3 regions of the Kocuria sp. CPCC 205258 genome follow, and region 1 is predicted to be linked to each of the others. Evidence: riboswitches for the same ligand, from Rfam matches in the RefSeq annotation. Region 1 holds a riboswitch; each other region holds the start of a gene.

Region 1 (4,304 bases):
GGCGTGTTTCCTGGCAAATCCGTCGCATCCGTGGTGATCGCGACACATCCCTGGCATGGGAGCCCTCCGTGCCCCACCATGGACCCATGACGAGCCGCAGAAGCCCGGCCCGGGCGGACCTGGTGCGCGACGCCTGCACGGCGTTCGGCGCGGTCCTCGACGGGCTCGGCGACGACGACTCCTGGGCCGCCACGGGCTGCCCGGGGTGGTCGGTCCGGGACCTCACCCACCACTGCGCGATGGACGCCCTGCGGGGGCTGGTCGCCCTGCACACGCCCACCACCGCCCGCCCCGACCGGGACGCCGCGACCTACTGGACCGACTGGGGCGGCGATCCCGCGGAGGCCGCCGAGGCCCGGCGCCACACCCGCGTGGCCGCGTCCATGGTCCTGGACTGGGAGCCGGTGCGCGCCCTCCACCGCGAGACCACCCGGGCGCTCGTGCACGCGGCGCAGCACTGCGGCGACGGCGCGGTCCGCACCCAGGGGCATGTGCTGCGCGTCGAGGACCTGCTGAGCACCCTCGCGGTGGAGGCCACGGTGCACCACCTGGACCTGATCCAGCACCTGGACGGCTCCCCGGGTCCCGCCGTGGACGGGCTCGCCGAGGTCCGCCGGGTCCTCACCGACCTGTGGGAGCGGGAACCGCTCGAGCACTGGAGCGACGAGCACTTCGCCCGCGTGGGCACCGGCCGGGCGGAGCTGACCGCCCAGGAGCGTGCGGAGCTGGGCGCGCACGCGGACCTCCTGCCGCTCTTCTCCTGACCTTCCCCCCTCCGCGAGGTCGCCGACACGTGCAATCTCGCGGAGGAAGAAGGAGGGGGAACGGGTTCCGTGCCAGGCTGGGGGCATGAGCCGCAACGACCCCGCCGTCATCGACCGCCTCATGACCCGGCCCGGCCGGTGGGCCGTGGTGGGGCTGACCGGCAACACGGCCCGTCCGGCGCACTCGGTGGCGAAGCGGATCCGGGACGACCTCGGCATGACGATCGTCCCGGTCAACCCGAAGGGCGAGCCGGTGCACGGCGAGCCCGGCCGTCGCACGCTCGCCGAGGTCCCGGGGCCGATCGACGTGGTGGACTGCTTCGTGAACTCCCGCCGCGTCGGCGCGGTGGTGGACCAGGCCATCGCCGTGGGCGCCGCCGCGGTGTGGCTGCAGCTGGGCGTCGTGGACGAGGCCGCCGCCGCCCGGGCGGAGCGGGCCGGCCTCGACGTGGTCATGGACACCTGCCCCCTGATCGAGCTCCGGTCCCTGCTCCGGCGGGGCTGGACCCTGGACCCGGGCCGGACCCCGCCGCTCGCCCCGCCCGGCTGAACGACCCGGCTGAGCGACCCGGCGGAGCCGCCCGTACCGGATCGGCACCGTCCCGCCGCCGGCCGGGACGGTCCCCGTGCGGCGGGACCGCACGGGGGTTGCACCCGGTCAGGGGCCACCCGCTAAGCTGTCCCCCGACGACGATGACGAGTCCCGACACGAAGCTCTGGCTGGTCGGGCGGCAACCCTCTCCCGTAGCGGGGTGCCCCAGATGAACATCGGGCCGCGGTGCACGTGCTCCGCGGCAAGTACGGCGCCCACCAGTGCGTCGGACCCGCGGGCAGGTCTCCACGACGCACGGGCGCGGGTCGGCATCGACCCGGGAGGAACACCCCATGAGCAAGCGCATCGCCCTGAACGCCTTCGACATGACCTGCGTGGGCCACCAGGCCCCCGGTCTGTGGAAGCACCCCCGCTCCCGGGCGGACGAGTACAACACGATCGAGTACTGGACGGACGTCGCCCAGGTCCTGGAGAAGGGGCTCTTCGACGCGCTGTTCCTCGCGGACGTCGTCGGGTACTACGACGTCTACCAGAACTCCGCGGCCCCGGTGATCCGGGACGCCACCCAGATCCCGGTCAACGACCCCTTCATGCAGATCTCCGCGATGGCGGCCGTGACGAAGCACCTCGGCTTCGGCGTGACGAGCGCGATCACCTACGAGCAGCCGTACCCGCTCGCCCGGAAGTTCGCGACCCTCGACCACCTCACGAAGGGCCGGATGGGCTTCAACGTGGTGACGTCCTACCTGAAGTCCGCCGCCGAGAACCACGGGCTGACGGAGCAGATCTCCCACGACGAGCGCTACGAGATCGCCGAGGAGTTCATGGAGGTCTGCTACAAGCTCTGGGAGGGCTCCTGGGAGGACGGCGCGGTCCGGCGCGACCGGGTCAACGGGGTCTTCGCCGACCCGGCGCTCGTCCACCCCATCCAGCACCACGGCAGGTACTTCGACGTCCCCGGCATCGGGCTGACCGAGCCGTCCCCGCAGCGCACGCCGCTGATCTTCCAGGCCGGGGCCTCCTCCCGCGGGCGGGCGTTCGCCGGCCGCCACGCGGAGGCGGTGTTCGTGGGCGGCATCCGCCCGGACCTGACCCGGGTGGTGACCGACAAGCTGCGCGACGAGGCGGAGGCCAGCGGCCGGAACCGGGACGACCTCAAGATCTTCGCCATGCTGCACGTGATCGTCGACGAGACCGACGCGAAGGCCGAGCAGAAGCGCCGCGACTACGAGCGGTACGCGGACACCGACGGCGCGCTGGGCCTCGTGGGCGGCTGGTCCGGGCTGGACCTGGGCCGCTACGACGAGAACGACGTCCTGGAGTACATCAAGACCGACTCGATCCAGTCCTTCCTGACCCCCTTCACCACGGCCGACCCGCACAAGAAGTGGACGATCAAGGAGGTCGCCAAGCACATCTCGATGGGCGGCATGGGCGTGCCGATCGTGGGGTCCCCGCAGACCGTGGCCGACGAGCTCGAGCGGTGGATCGACGAGGGCGGGCTGGACGGCATCAACCTCGCCTACCACGTGTCCCCGGGCTCGTTCGAGGACTTCGTGGAGTGGGTCGTGCCGGAGCTGCAGAAGCGCGGCCGCTACCGCACCGGGTACGAGGGCACCACGCTGCGCGAGAACCTCTACGGCAAGGGGCAGACCAAGGTGCTCGGCACCCACCCCGCCGCCGCGTTCCGGGGCGCCTACGCGGGCAGGCCCTCCGCCGCGGACACCCCCGCCCGCCAGCTGGCCCTCTGAACCCCGTCCCCTGACCCCGCGGCTCCGCCGGGAGCGCGGGGCAGGGCGCGGACGAGGGGCCCCCGCGTGCGGGGGCCCCTCGTCCGCGCCGGGTCAGGACGCCGGTGCGGCGCTCCAGCGCAGCAGGGCCGCGACGTCCGTGCCGTGGGGCAGCGCCCCCGGCGGCACGAAGACGGGTCGGCCGTCGGTCAGCACCGCGGCGCGCACCAGCGCGGCGTCGGCGGAGACCCGGCCCAGCACGCCGGCGCCCACGGCCTCCGACTCCTCCAGGGCGATCCACGGCTCGGCGTCCAGGGCGATGAGCTGCTGCTCCGTGTCCAGGTGGGTGTCGTCGAGCAGCAGCGTCTCCGCCTGGGCCTGCTGCAGGGCCGAGACCACGGGCGCCATCCCCGAGACGGCGGTGGGGTCCGCGCGTCCCTGCTGCTCGGCGAGCCGCTCGAGCAGCGCCTGCTGGCGGTGCGCCACGACCTCCGCCACGCGCTCCTCGACCTGGTGGTCGAAGTCGGCGGACTTGCTTCCCTCCGCCCGGGTGTTGGCGTCGACGACGCTCAGCATCGCCCGGGTCGCCTTGGACAGCTGCTCCTCGACCAGGCCCCGGGCCCGCAGGTCCCCGGCCAGGACGACGAGCTGCGCCCCGCTCTCGGCCACGACCTTGTCGATCTGCTCGGCCACCTGCTCGGTGTTGCGCCGCCACACGTCCTCCGTGTGCCGCTGCCAGCGTCCCTGCGACCAGCCGCCCCCGGGGAACTTCTTCAGGTGCTCGGTCTCGCCCTCGATCTGCTGCTCGTCCGCGGCCCGGACGCGGCTGGCGTGCTGGAGGCAGATCTCGCCGCCGTCCCGGCCCACCTCGGCGACCACGTACGGGAAGTCGTCCGGGCGGTGCCGGAACAGGGGCGTGAGATCGGGGACGTCCTCCACCTGGAGGACACCGCGGCCGGCCCGGGGACCGGGGAGGACCTCGTCGATCTCCACGGTGCCTCCGCGCACCAGCAGGTACCGGCACACCGGGTCCGGCACGCCCTCGGCCGGGCGCACGGCGGCCTCCACCGCGGCGAGGTCGGCCTTGCTCGCGCCCTGGCGCTCCAGCTCTCGGCAGATGTTCTCCGGAAGCACGTCGATGGCGTGCAGCGAGTCGACGGTGCCGGTGCTGATGTCCGTGTACACGGTGCACCAGGGGCCCTTGCTCTTGAACAGTTCGGCGTAGCGGTGGAATCGGCTCGTCATGATCGACAACTC
Region 2 (4,304 bases), on a different contig from region 1:
CCTTCCTTCCGGTTGGTAAAGTTCTTTTTCATGAGCACCTCCTCCCGCGAGCGCATCCTCGACGGCGCCCTCGAGCTGATCCGGGGCGGCGGTACGGTCTCCCTGGCGTCGGCCGCGCGGCAGGCGGGTCTGACCAAGCCCGGGGTGATGTACCACTTCCCCACCAAGGAGGCGCTGATGCTCGCCCTGGTGGACCGGGTGATGGACGGCTGGGACGCGCAGATGGCCCGCCGCCTGCCCGGCCCGCCGGAGCAGGTGCCCGCGGCGGAGCGGCTGCGCGCCTACCTCGACTGGTGCCTGTCCGGGGAGGTCGACGAGACCGACCTCGTGATGCTCACCGACCAGCGGCTGCGCGCCACGCTCAAGGAGCGCTGGGTCGCGCGGGTGGAGCCGTGGGTGGACCTGCCCGAGGACCTGCCCGCCGAGCGCCGGAGCCGGCTGCTGGCCGTGCGGCTGCTCGCCGACGGCGTGTGGTTCGCCGACGCCGCGGGCGTCTTCGCCCCCGACCCGCAGGAGCGGGCCCGGGTCAGGGCGGTCGCCGACGAGCTCCTGGAGGGCTGAGCCGTGCTGCGCAGGCTGCTGCTGCTCGCCGCCGTGCTCGCCGAGGTGGCGGCCACGCTGTCGCTGAAGGCGGCTCTGGACGAGCCCGCCTGGTACGTGCTCGTCGTCACCGGCTACCTCGCCGCGTTCACCCTCCTGGCGGCCGTGCTGCGCCGCGGCACGCCGGTGGGGGTCGCCTACGGCGTGTGGGCCGCCCTCGGGGTGATGCTCACCGCCCTGGCGGCGGCCGTGGTCTACGGTGAGCGGCTGGGCCCGGCCGTGCTGGCCGGGATCGTGCTGGTCGTGGCCGGCGTGCTGTGCGTGGAGCTCGGCTCCCGCCGCCCCGCCCGCGAGACCGAGGAGGCAGCCTGATGGCCTGGCTCTTCCTCAGTGTCTCGATCCTCACCGAGGTCGCCGGGACCCTGTCCCTGCGGATGGCCGCCGGGGGCCGCCGCCGCTGGTACGCCGCCGTGACCGTCGGCTACCTGGTGGCGTTCACCTGCCTGAGCCTCGTCCTGGCCGAGGGCATGGCGCTGGGCGTCGCCTACGGCATCTGGTCGGCCTCCGGCGTGGCGCTGACGGCGCTGGCCGGCCGGGTCCTGTTCCGCGAGCCGTTCACCTGGGTGACGGCGGCCGGGGTGGCTCTCATCGCCGGCGGAGTGCTCCTCATCGAGCTCGGCGCCCCGCCGGTCTGAGCGGTCCCCGGCGCCGGGCCGGGTCCGCCGCACCGCCCCGGGTGGTGCGGCGCCGGATCTCGTGTAGAGTAGTCCGCAGTTGTTGAGGTTCGTTTTTGTCTTTCAAGCAGTTCGGCCCACTCGGGTGCAGCAGTTTTTCTGAGAAGACGTTTTCCATGCATCACAACTGTTTTGTTTCTCGAACGTCGGGAAACGTTCATCTCATGAAGGATCAGGTCTCCCATGACTACCGGTATCGTCAAGTGGTTCAACGCTGACAAGGGCTTCGGCTTCATCACCCCCGAGGACGGCTCCAAGGACGTCTTCGCCCACTTCTCCGCGATCAACTCGAACGGCTTCCGCTCGCTGAACGAGAACGACCGCGTCGAGTTCGAGACCCAGGACGGCCCCAAGGGCCCCCAGGCTGCGAACATCAACGTCATCTCCTAAGGATCTTCCGCGGGCTCCGGCCCGTTGATCCTCCAGAACCGTCGTCGGGCTGCGCCCGGCGGCGGTTCTGTCGTCGTACCCGCCGAGCAGCACCGGGAGGAAGCGCCGTGACCGTTCCCGATCCGCTCCCCGCCGCGGAGGAGCCGGAGGACCCCTTCGTGGTGAACCGGGTCTCCGACGCCGAGCTGGACGTCTCCGTGCCGTTCGAGGTCGAGGCCTCCGAGTGGACATTCGACGGCTCCGCCGACGAGGCCGGCGGCGGGTGGGGCTTGGCGGGGGACTACGGCCTCGAGTGAGCACCCCGCGGGTCCCACCGGCGCTCCGGACGTCACCGTCCTCCGGCACGACGGAGGCCGCAGCCCGACGGGCTGCGGCCTCCGTGCGCTCCTGTCCGCCGGCTATGCCGACATCGGGAGGGACGAGGGGTGGAGCTTGAAGAACGGGTGCCGTCCGGTCGCCGCGAGGGCTCCGGGAACGAGGAGCTGGCGGTACTTGGCGCACCATTGCGCCGTACCCTCCGTGTGCTCCGCCGCGGCGGCCAGGTCGTCGGCCTCGGGGCTCAGGTACTCCTGCACGTCCCCGTCGGTCGACGTGAGACGGACGAGGTGCAGATCGGGGAGGGCGGTGACGGTCACGTCGATCCACTCCTCGCGCTGGTCGGTGGTGATGGCTGTTCTTTCTTCGGACATGGTCATGTTTTCTCCTGACGTTCTTGCAGGCATCCGATGGCGTTGCCCGCCGCTTCGTCATCCGATCCACCCGGGAACATCGGGTTGGCGCGCAGCGGGTCGGAGCCCCTCCACGGTTCCGCCGGGGATCGTCGATCTCCGGCCGAGGGCGTGGACGCCGCATCTCGAGAAGCAGGTTCAGGCTACCCCGCGGCACCGACACCACGACAAGCGAGTCGTGAGTTGTGTCACTGAAACGTAATGCGCGGGGTCGTCGCCTGCGCCGTCCCCGGTCCTACGGGACCCATTCCAGCGCAACGATGTGTCGTCGAGATGTCCGGGCGGTGACACCCCGGGGAAGGCCTGTGCACAGGAGGGGGGCACCGGATCCGGCCGGGGCGCCGCACCGGACACGGTTCGGCCGATGTGGTTCAATGGGGAGAGCTTCAAGAGACCCGGTCGGCAAGCTCCGACTTGACCGGGCACCAACCCCATGTTCACGGGTGGTTCGGATGACGAAGCGGCTCGCATCGCCGCAGCAGCGGTACCCGGTGCGAGCAAGAGCGCACGAAGGATCCCGGTCATGTCCGACCCCCGCCACTCGGCCGCCCGCACGGGCGCGTATCCCCAGCCCTCCCTCGCCGTCCCGGCCACCGGGGACGGAGCCCGCCGCGGCCCCGCGCCGAGCGTCCCGGCGATCAGCGTCTCCGCCATGAGCGTCGAGGACTACGCCCGCGTGGTGCAGGTCCGCACCGAGTTCGTGGACTTCCTGCTGGCTCCGGCCCGCGGGGAGCTCGCCGCCGCGGCCTGAGGCCCGCCGCCGTGGACCTCCTCCTGGACCGTTCCGTGCTGCTGGGGGTGCGCACCCCGGAGCGCTGCCCCGAGCTGGCCGAGGCCCTGCGCCGGCACGGACACCGGCGGCTGTTCCTGCCCGCCACGGTGCTCGGGGAGCTGCTCGCCGAGCGGCCCGACGAGACGCTGTGGGCGGAGCAGCTCGAGCTGCGCTTCCCGGGCCGGGTGCTCCCCGCGGACGCCGCCGTGGCCCGGGCGTGGGGAGCGCTGGCCGCGACGGGGGCGGCCGACCCGCTCGCCGGGCTCACCGCGGCCACGGCCCTGGTGCACGGGCTGACCGTGCTGACCGCGGAGCCGGAGCGGTACGCCGGCACCGGGGCGCCCGTGCTGGACGCGTCCCCCGCCCGCCGGTAGCCCTCAGACGGCCCGGCGGTGCCGCCGGCCCCGCCCCTGCCCCTGGGCCGAGAGCGCCACGGCGCGCTCGTAGTGCTCGAGCAGCTGCCCGACCAGCACGTCCCACGTCCGGCCCTGGACCGCCGCGTGCGCCGCGACGCCGAACGCGGCCCGCTTCGCCTCGTCGCCCAGGAGATCCGCCACGTGCCCGCGCAGCGCCCCGAGGTCGCCCGGGGGATAGAGCCAGCCGGTGCGGGACCGGTCCACGAGGTCGAGGGGCCCACCCCGGCCGGTCGCGACCACCGGCACCCCCGAGGCCATGGCCTCCTGGATCGTCTGGCAGAACGTCTCGAACTCGCCGGGGTGGACGAACACGTCGAAGGACGCCATGATGCGCGCCAGGTCGGCGCCGCTGCGGCGCCCGGTGAAGTGGGCCTGCGGGAGCCGGCGGCGCAGGGCGTCCTCCTCCGGGCCCGAGCCCACGACCACCAGACGGGTGCCGGGCAGGTCCGCGACCGCGGAGAGGTCCTCGACCTGCTTCTCCGGGGCGATCCGGCCCACGTAGCCGACGATCCGCCGGCCGCCGCCGACCTCCTCCCGCCACCGCTCGTCCCGGTGCCGGGGGGAGAAGCGGGTGGTGTCCACCCCGCGCCGCCACAGGTGCACGTCCTGGACGCCGTGCTCGGTGAGCTGCCGGACCGCCGCGGTGGACGGCGCGAGCGTGAGCGTGGCGAGGTTGTGCATGGAGCGCACGTGCCCCCACAGGAGCTGCTCGAGGAACGGGGCC
Region 3 (4,304 bases), on a different contig from region 1:
CGCCGGCCTGGCCATCACCGCCTCGGCCTCGTTCGCCCACGACATCTACACCAGCGTGATCAAGAAGGGGAACTCCGATCCCCGCAAGGAGCTGAAGGTCGCGAAGACCACGGTGGTGGTCATCGGTCTCGTCTCCATCGCGGGCGGCATCGGCGCCCAGGGCCAGAACGTCGCGTTCCTCGTGGCGCTCGCCTTCGCGGTCGCGGCCTCGGCGAACCTGCCGACCATCCTGTACTCCCTGTACTGGCGGCGCTTCACCACCCGGGGCGCGGTCTGGTCCATGTACGGCGGCCTGATCCTCTCGGTGGGCCTCATCGTCTTCTCCCCGGTCATGTCCGGCACCGAGACGTCGATGATCCCGACGGCCGACTTCGCGTGGTTCCCGCTGCAGAACCCGGGCATCGTCTCGATCCCGGCCTCCTTCCTGCTCGGCTTCATCGGTTCCATGACGGAGCGCCGTCTCGAGGACCCGATCAAGCAGTCCGAGATGGAGGTGCGCTCCCTCACAGGCATCGGCGCCGAGAAGCCCGTCGCCCACTGACGGCTTTTCCGCTCCCACCTGGGAGGATCCACCGGCCCGCCCGAAGCCCCGGCTTCCGGCGGGCCGGTCCGCGTCCGGGGGAACGCGTCGATTGGCTAACGGGAACAGACAGGCGGCTGACCGTCGACTAGGGTGAAGCGCAGAAGCAACCTCAGGGTATTCCAGGGATACTCGCCGGTTGCGTACAATAAAAGTCCCTCCCGGGACGGATAAGGAGCCATCATGGGAATCATCAGCTGGATCATCCTCGGCCTCATCGCCGGCGCCCTCGCCAAGCTCATCATGCCGGGCAGCCAGGGTGGCGGCATCATCGTCACGATCGTCCTCGGCATCGTGGGGGCCCTCCTCGGAGGCTTCCTGGGCTCGCTGATCGGCATCGGGGACCTGGAGTCCGCGTTCGACATCGGCACCATCATCACCGCCGTCGTGGGAGCCCTCATCGTGCTCTTCATCTGGGGCGCGGTCACCGGCCGCAAGGGTCGCGCCACGCGCTGATCCCACCCCCGTCGGTCGCCGAGGCCCCGTCCACCGCTCCCGGTGGACGGGGCCTCGGCCCGTTCCGGGTCGTCCGCAGGGGCCCCTGCGGGCACCGCACCGAGGAGGGTCGCTGGGGGATACTGGGGCCATGACGCCCCCCGCCACCTCGCCCCGCACCCGCCCGACACCCGAGCTGCGCGCCCTGGCCGCCGCCGGCCCCCGCCGGATCAGCGTCCTCGGCTCGACGGGCTCGATCGGCACCCAGGCGCTCGACGTCGTGCGGGCCGCCCGCGAGCTCGAGGGCGCGGACCCGTTCACCGTGGTCGCCCTCGCCGCCGGACCACGGCACCTCGAGCTCCTCGCCGAGCAGGCCCTCGAGACCCGCGCCGCGCTCGTGGCGACCAGCGGCACCGCCCAGGACGCCGCCCGGCTGGCCGGCCTCATCGCGGACCGGGCCGCGTCCGCCGGGGCCGGGGGATACCGCCCGGACGTCGTGCACGGGCCCGACGCCGCGTCCGCGGCCGCCGCCCACCCCGACGCCGACCTCGTGCTCAACGGGATCACCGGCTCCATCGGGCTCGCCCCCACGCTGGCGGCGCTGCGGGCCGGGCACCGGCTCGCCCTGGCGAACAAGGAGTCCCTGATCGCCGGCGGCGCCCTGGTCAAGGCCGCCGCCGCGGCCACCGGGGACCCGGACGCCCTGATCCCCGTGGACTCCGAGCACTCCGCGCTGGCGCAGGCGCTGCGCGGCGGCACCGCCGCGGAGGTGGACCGGCTCGTGCTGACGGCCTCCGGCGGGCCCTTCCGCGGCCGGTCCCGGGCTGAGCTCGAGACGGTCACGCCCCGGGACGCGCTGCGCCACCCGACGTGGGACATGGGCCTGATGGTGACGACCAACTCGGCGACCATGGTGAACAAGGCCCTCGAGGTGCTCGAGGCCCACCTGCTCTTCGACGTCCCCCTCGAGCGCATCGACGTGGTGCTCCACCCCCAGTCGGTCGTGCACTCCATGGTCCAGTTCGTGGACGGCTCCACCCTCGCCCAGGCCTCGCCCCCGGACATGCGCCTGCCCATCGCCCTCGGTCTGGCCTGGCCGCACCGGGTGCCCGGGGCCGCCCTGCCGTGCGACTGGACGCGCGCCACGGAGTGGACCTTCGAGCCCCTCGACCCGGTGGCGTTCCCCGCCGTCGAGCTCCTCAAGGCGGCGGGGGAGCGGGGCGGGACCTTCCCCGCCGTATTCAACGCGGCCAACGAGGAGGCGGTGCACGCCTTCCACGACGGCCGGATCCGGTTCCCCGCCATCGTGGACACGGTCGAGGCGGTGCTGGGCGAGCACGACGACGACGGCCCGCTGGAGCTCGAGGCCGTGCTGGCGGCCGAGCGCTGGGCCCGCGGGCGGGCCCGCGAGGTCCTCGCCCGCTGACCGGGCCGGGCCCGGCCCCGCCGCACGTGCTAGTCTGTCGGGCGGATGACGAGTCCCAGCGTGCAGCCCTGGCTTGCTGGGCGGCAACCCTCTCCCGTAGTGGGGTGCCCCAGGTGAACCATCCGGCACCGGCCGACGACGGCCGGCGGCAAGTACGGTCCGACCGCGCACGCGCCCTCCGGCGCGCCCTCGACCGTGGCCGCCGGACCCGTTGGCCCCGGTGGAGACCTCCGACACCCCGGACCCACGGAAAGGCACCACATGCGATCGCAGCGCCTCCCCTTCCTCGCCCTGGCCACGACCCTCGGCCTCGCCCTCACCGCCTGCGGCGGCTCCGCCGGGGAGTCCTCCGGCGAGGGCGTGCTCGCCGACGACAAGGTCACCATCGGCGTGGTGGGCACCGACCCGACCCACGACGCCCTCCAGCGGGTGGCCGAGGAGCAGGGCATCACCGTCGAGTACGTCGACTTCTCCGACTACAACCAGCCCAACCCCGCCACCGAGTCCGGTGACGTGGAGATGACCTGGTTCCAGCACGTCCCGTTCCTCGCCGACTACAACAACGCGGCCGGCGGCTCCATCACCCCGATCGGCTCGACCTCGATCTACCCGCTGGGCCTGTACTCCAACCAGTACGACTCCGTGGAGCAGTTCCAGGAGGGCGACGAGATCGCGGTGCCCAACGACGCCGTGAACCTCTCCCGGGCCCTGCTCGTGCTCGAGGCCGCAGGTCTCGTGGAGCTGAGCAGCGACACCCTCATCCCCACCGAGCTCGACGTCGACACCGAGGCCTCCACGGTGCGGGTCACGCCGGTCTCCGCGGAGCAGACGGTGCTCTCGCTCGACTCGGTGGCCGGCTCGGTCATCAACAACGACTTCCTCTCGCGGGCCGACATCGACCCGCAGTCCGCGCTCGCCCAGGACGACCCCGAGTCCGAGGGCTCCCGCGCCTACGTCAACCTCTTCACCACCACGGAGGAGCTCGCCGACGACGAGACCCTCCGGCAGGTCGCGGACCTCTACCACGAGCAGGCCGTGCTCGACGCCGAGATGGAGGAGACCAAGGACACCGCCGTGCCGCTGCAGCTGGAGCCGGAGGAGCTCCAGGAGCTGACCGCGCGCTACCAGCAGGAGCTGAAGGACCAGGAGCAGTGAGCGCGGCGGTCCCCGCCGGGCCGCCCGCACCCGGGCGCCCGGACGAGGTGCTCGTCTCCTTCCGCAACGTCTCCAAGACCTTTCGCACCGGCTCGGGGCGGGCGGCGCGCGAGGTGCTCGCGGTCGACGACGTCACCCTCGACGTCCGCCGCGGAGAGATCTTCGGCGTGATCGGCTACTCCGGGGCGGGCAAGTCCACCCTCGTGCGCCTGATCAACGGGCTCGAGCCCGTGTCCTCGGGCTCCCTGACCGTGGAGGGCTTCGAGGTGGCCGGCCGGCGCGAGACCGAGCTGGCGCCCGTGCGGCAGGAGATCGGGATGATCTTCCAGCAGTTCAACCTCTTCACCTCCCGCACCGTCGCCGGCAACGTCGAGTACCCGCTCAAGCGGGCCGGCTGGCCGAAGGAGAAGCGCCGGGCGCGGGTGGCCGAGCTGCTCGAGTTCGTGGGCCTCGCCGCCCGCGCCGGCAACTACCCGGAGCAGCTCTCCGGCGGGCAGAAGCAGCGCGTGGGCATCGCCCGCGCGCTGGCGACCAGCCCGAAGCTGCTCCTGGCCGACGAGTCGACGAGCGCCCTCGACCCGGAGACCACCCAGGAGGTGCTGCAGGTGCTGCAGCGGGTCAACCGGGAGCTCGGGATCACGATCGTGATCATCACCCACGAGATGGACGTGGTCCGCGCGATCGCCGACCGGGTGGCCGTCATGCAGG

Evidence for each region. A riboswitch is a leader RNA that binds a small molecule or an ion and turns the genes downstream of it on or off. The one in region 1 is predicted to bind S-adenosylmethionine.
Region 2: another riboswitch for S-adenosylmethionine. It lies ahead of RF644_RS10900 (hypothetical protein); the one in region 1 lies ahead of RF644_RS01480 (LLM class flavin-dependent oxidoreductase).
Region 3: another riboswitch for S-adenosylmethionine. It lies ahead of RF644_RS15100 (MetQ/NlpA family ABC transporter substrate-binding protein); the one in region 1 lies ahead of RF644_RS01480 (LLM class flavin-dependent oxidoreductase).

What each region holds. Positions count from the first base shown of each region.
Region 1 covers NZ_JAVKPS010000001.1:316,963-321,266, reverse strand. Annotated here, with positions in the region: gene RF644_RS01490 (maleylpyruvate isomerase N-terminal domain-containing protein) at 87-764, shown strand; gene RF644_RS01485 (CoA-binding protein) at 850-1,314, shown strand; SAM riboswitch class IV at 1,457-1,571, shown strand; gene RF644_RS01480 (LLM class flavin-dependent oxidoreductase) at 1,650-3,068, shown strand; gene RF644_RS01475 (Vms1/Ankzf1 family peptidyl-tRNA hydrolase) at 3,162-4,292, opposite strand.
Region 2 covers NZ_JAVKPS010000005.1:181,780-186,083, reverse strand. Annotated here, with positions in the region: gene RF644_RS10930 (TetR/AcrR family transcriptional regulator) at 31-561, shown strand; gene RF644_RS10925 (multidrug efflux SMR transporter) at 565-912, shown strand; gene RF644_RS10920 (multidrug efflux SMR transporter) at 912-1,235, shown strand; gene RF644_RS10915 (cold-shock protein) at 1,458-1,664, shown strand; gene RF644_RS10910 (hypothetical protein) at 1,772-1,960, shown strand; gene RF644_RS10905 (hypothetical protein) at 2,063-2,359, opposite strand; SAM riboswitch class IV at 2,777-2,902, shown strand; gene RF644_RS10900 (hypothetical protein) at 2,916-3,143, shown strand; gene RF644_RS10895 (PIN domain-containing protein) at 3,155-3,538, shown strand; gene RF644_RS10890 (glycosyltransferase family 1 protein) at 3,542-4,304, opposite strand, start outside.
Region 3 covers NZ_JAVKPS010000010.1:26,409-30,712, forward strand. Annotated here, with positions in the region: gene RF644_RS15085 (cation acetate symporter) at 1-541, shown strand, start outside; gene RF644_RS15090 (GlsB/YeaQ/YmgE family stress response membrane protein) at 764-1,036, shown strand; gene dxr (1-deoxy-D-xylulose-5-phosphate reductoisomerase) at 1,167-2,441, shown strand; SAM riboswitch class IV at 2,486-2,602, shown strand; gene RF644_RS15100 (MetQ/NlpA family ABC transporter substrate-binding protein) at 2,703-3,596, shown strand; gene RF644_RS15105 (methionine ABC transporter ATP-binding protein) at 3,593-4,304, shown strand, end outside.